2 regions of the Arsenicicoccus dermatophilus genome follow, and region 1 is predicted to be linked to the other one. Evidence: predicted binding sites of a transcription regulator. Region 1 holds the regulator's gene; the other holds the start of a gene.
What was found. Region 1 encodes HrcA, which represses chaperone genes, less so after heat shock. Its sites were predicted from a motif close to TTNGCACTCGNNNNNNNCGAGTGCNAA; they were not measured.
Positions count from the first base shown of each region.

Region 2: a site for HrcA is predicted at 992-1,018, ahead of groES (co-chaperone GroES). Genes of this name have one in related genera too.

Region 1 is NZ_JAKZHU010000001.1:1,509,743-1,511,937, reverse strand. Features, by position in the region: gene MM438_RS07050 (DUF3097 domain-containing protein) at 1-655, opposite strand, end outside; gene hrcA (heat-inducible transcriptional repressor HrcA) at 809-1,858, shown strand; gene dnaJ (molecular chaperone DnaJ) at 1,934-2,195, shown strand, end outside.
Region 2 is NZ_JAKZHU010000001.1:798,121-800,315, reverse strand. Features, by position in the region: gene groL (chaperonin GroEL) at 1-437, opposite strand, end outside; gene groES (co-chaperone GroES) at 540-833, opposite strand; gene MM438_RS03835 (class I SAM-dependent methyltransferase) at 1,049-2,195, shown strand, end outside.

The DNA of each region.
Region 1 (2,195 bases):
TGACCGACTGCCAGACGTCGACGTAGGGATGCCCCAGGATCTTGACGTATGGCGCATACCGCGGTGTGCGCCGGGCATCCTCGACGATCCGGGCCTCCTTGGTGCCGGGCACGAGGTGGTCGACGAGCACGCCCATCCGGCGGTCCCGGTCCGGCGCGAAGTCCTCGATCGCGGCACGCAGGTCGTCGACGCCGTCCAGCAGCTCCACGACCACGCCCTCGATGCGCAGGTCGTCGCCCCAGACCCGCTCGACCAGCTCGGCGTCGTGGCGGCCCTCGACGAAGATCCGAGACCCGCTGGCGACCTTGGCCGGCACGCCCTGCACGGCCCGGGAGCCGGAGGCGGTGCGGGAGGCGGCCTGCCGGACCTCGCGCAGCTGGGCCTGGGCCTTGCTCCTGTCCGGCACGAGCGTCACCGGGGCCCCGTCGACCCAGAAGCCCGGGCCCATCTCGAAGCCGCGCACCCGCCCGCCGCGGTCCTCCAGGTGGACGACGTGGACGCCGCCGGCCTTCTCCACCCGCACGACGGCGCCGCACCACCCCGACTGGACATCCTCGACCACCAGGCCGAGACAGGCGGGCACCTCCTGGGAGCGGCCGCGCGGCGGGGTGCGCCAGTCGCCGGCGAGCGGGTCGGTGCCGTAGCGGTCGGCCACGAGGTCCTCCTGCGGGTCGGTGCGTCCGGGCTTGTGCCGGGCTGCAGGCTAGCCCTCGGGGGGACGGGAGTTCGTGGGGGCGCGCGAGCGGGCGTAGAATTGGCACTCAGAGTGGGAGAGTGCCAGCCGAGGACGGGGTAGGAGGTGCGAGGCATGAGCCAGACCCGACGGCTGCAGGTGCTGCGCGCCATCGTGCAGGACTACGTGGCGACCTCCGAGCCGGTGGGCTCGCGGTCGTTGCTGGAGCGACACGCCCTGGGCGTCTCCGCCGCCACGGTCCGCAACGACATGGCGGCCCTGGAGGAGGAGGGCCTGATCGCCGCCCCGCACACCAGCGCCGGGCGGATCCCCACCGACGCGGGCTACCGACTCTTCGTGGACCAGCTCTCCGAGATCAAGCCCCTGTCGCCGGCCGAGCGCGCCGCGATCCGCGAGTTCCTCACCGGCGCGGTCGACCTCGACGACATCGTGGACCGCACCGTGCGGCTGCTGTCCGGGCTGACCCAGCAGGTCGCGGTCATGCAGTACCCCTCGCTCACCCGCTCCTGCGTGCGCCACATCGAGCTGGTCCCCATCGGTGGCCCCCGCCTCATGGTCGTGCTCATCGTCACCACCGGCCGGGTCGAGCAGCGCGTCGTGGACGCCGGGCGTGACCTCGACCAGGGGGAGGGCGAGGGGCTCGTCTTCACCCTGCGGGGCTCGCTCAACACCCTGGCCGCGGGGCGCCCCTTCGCCGAGGTGGCCGCCGGGCTGGGCTCCCTGTCCGACAGCTTCGCCCCCGCCGATCGCTCCGCCGTCGAGGCCGTGGCCCGGGCCCTGTCCGAGATGGTCGTCGAGGAGCGCGAGGAGCGGGTCGTGGTCGCCGGTACGAGCCACCTGGCCCGCGCGGGCGGCGACTTCCCCCTGACGCTCGGCCCCGTCCTGGAGGCCCTCGAGGAGCACGTCGTGCTGCTCGGGCTGCTCGACGCCCTGCACGGCGACCCGGTCCGGCCCTCCGACGCCGACGTGGTCAGCGTCCGGATCGGCCACGAGCTGTCCCACGCCGGGCTGGTGTCGACCTCGGTGGTCTCCACCGGGTACGGCGCGGGCCCGGACCACGTCGCCGGACTCGGCGTGGTGGGCCCGACCCGGATGGACTACCCCACGACGATGGCCGCGGTGCGCGCCGTCGCGGCCTACGTCAGCCGCCAGCTCGGCGGGTGAGCCCGTGAGCCCTTCCGGCATACCTGATCGTCTGCTCTGCCTGTCCCTCGACCACCCACGACGCCAAGGACATTCGTGAACGACTACTACGCCGACCTCGGGGTCGACCGCGGCGCCAGCGCCGAGGAGATCAAGAAGGCCTACCGCCGGCTCGCGCGCAAGCTGCACCCGGACGTCAATCCCGGCCCGGAGGCCGAGGAGGAGTTCAAGAAGGTCTCCCGCGCCTACGACGTGCTCGGCGACCCGGACAAGAAGCGCGCCTTCGACATGGGCGCCGACCCCTACGCCCAGGCAGGCTCGGCGGGCTACGGTCCGGGCTTCACCTTCAGCGACATCA
Region 2 (2,195 bases), 710 kb from region 1:
ACGGCCGCGACCTCCTCCTTGCCGGAGACCTCGCGGGCGTTGGCGAGCAGGCGCTCGGACACGGCGTCGACGGCCTTGTCCATGCCGCGCTTGACGCCGGCCGGGGCAGCGCCCGCGGCGACGTTGCGCAGGCCCTCCTTGACCATGGCCTGCGCCAGGACGGTCGCGGTGGTGGTGCCGTCGCCGGCGATGTCGTTGGTCTTGGTGGCGACCTCCTTGGCGAGCTGGGCGCCGAGGTTCTCGTAGGGGTCCTCCAGCTCGACCTCGCGGGCGATGGTGACACCGTCGTTGGTGATCGTGGGGGCGCCCCACTTCTTGTCGATGACGACGTTGCGGCCCTTGGGGCCGAGCGTCACCTTGACGGCGTTGGCGAGGGCGTCGACACCGCGCTCCAGGGACTTGCGAGCGGCGTCGTTGAACTCAAGCGTCTTGGCCATGAGATTCCTTCTGTCTGGTCACGGGTATGACGTGTGCCCCGGCCGGGCCCCGAGGGGCGCGCAGCCGGGGCACACGTGAGAAGTGCTGGTGCGAGCGGACGCTCAGCCGACGATCGCGAGGACGTCGCGGGCGCTCAGGATGAGGTACTCCTCGCCGCCGAGCTTGACCTCGGTGCCGCCGTACTTGGAGTAGATGACCTTGTCGCCGACGTTGACGTCCATCGGGACGCGGTTGCCCTTGTCGTCGATGCGGCCCGGACCGATGGCCAGGACCTCGCCCTCCTGGGGCTTCTCCTTGGCGGTGTCCGGGATGACCAGACCGGACGCGGTGGTCTGCTCGGCCTCGACGGACTTGACGACGATGCGGTCCTCGAGCGGCTTGATGGAAACCGACACTGTGGTGACCTCCCCTTCGTGGGAATGTCGAACGTGGACAGATGGTGGCCCCCGGCCGTGCGCCACCGGGCTGGGCACCGCCGTCGCGGGGGTCGGCGCCTGGGCTCGCTGGTTAGCACTTGGTGGTCGAGAGTGCTAACACTCAATCTAGGAAGACCCTGGCACTCGGTCAAGTCGAGTGCCAGCGCGTCCCGGTGGTGCGTCAGGATGAGGTCATGGACCTGGAGACCGCCCACCTGCTCGTGTCCCCCGAGGCCACGGAGCTGCTGCGCAGCCTGCCGGTGTATGACGACCGCCAGGCCCTCGCCCTCGCCACCCGGCTGCGGGCGGCCGGACACTCCCCCGAGCTGACCGCGGCGGTGCTGCACCAGTCCGCCCTGCGCGCCCGCGGCCGCGCCAAGCTCGGCGACGCGGTGGACGCGCTGCTGCTCACCGACGACGGGCTGGAGCAGGCGACCCGCCCGCAGGTGGCCCGCCACCACGCGCAGCGCCTGCGCTCCGCGGACGTCGCCCTGGTCCACGACCTGGGCTGCGGCCTCGGCCTGGACGCCCGCGCCCTGGTCGAGGCCGGGCTGGCGGTCCGCGCGGTCGACGCCGACCCGGCGACGGCGGTGCTCGCGGCCCACAACCTCGCCGCCGTGCCCGGCACCGGCGACCAGGTCCCGCCGGAGGTGGCCTGCGCCCGGGCGGAGGACGTGGACCTGACCGTCGGTCTCGCGGGCCCGGCGCAGCCGGGAGCGGCTGCGGGACGGCGCACGGCCGTGTGGCTCGACCCGGCCCGCCGCACCCCCGGGGTCGCCGACGTCACCGGACGGACCCGCCGGACCTGGCGGCTCGACGACCTCGCCCCCTCCTGGGAGCTCGTGCGGTCCCTCGCCGGGCAGGCGGCCGCGGCGGGGGCCAAGCTGTCGCCGGCCTTCCCCCACGCCGCGATCCCGGACGGCGCCGAGGCGCAGTGGGTCTCGTGGCGCGGCGAGGTCGTCGAGTGCTGCCTGTGGTGGGGGGACGCGGTGGAGCGCGCAGGCCGGACGGCGCTCGTCCTGTCCGCGGCCGGGTCGGCGCTGCTCACCGAGAACGACGCCGACACCGCCTGGGCCACAGGCGATCTCGCGGAGTGGGTCTACGAGCCGGACCGGGCCGTCATCCGCGCCGGCCTGGTGGGGGCGCTGGAGCGGGCCGTCGGGGGCCCGGAGCTGGACCCCGGGGTCGGCTACGTCACCTCGTCCGTCGAGCGAGACCTGCCGTGGGCCAGGCGGTTTCGGGTGCTGGAGTCGCTCCCTCTGCAGGAGAAGATGATCCGCGCCCACCTGCGCAAGATCGGCTGCGGGACCGTGACGCTCAAGAAGCGCGGCGTCGACGTCG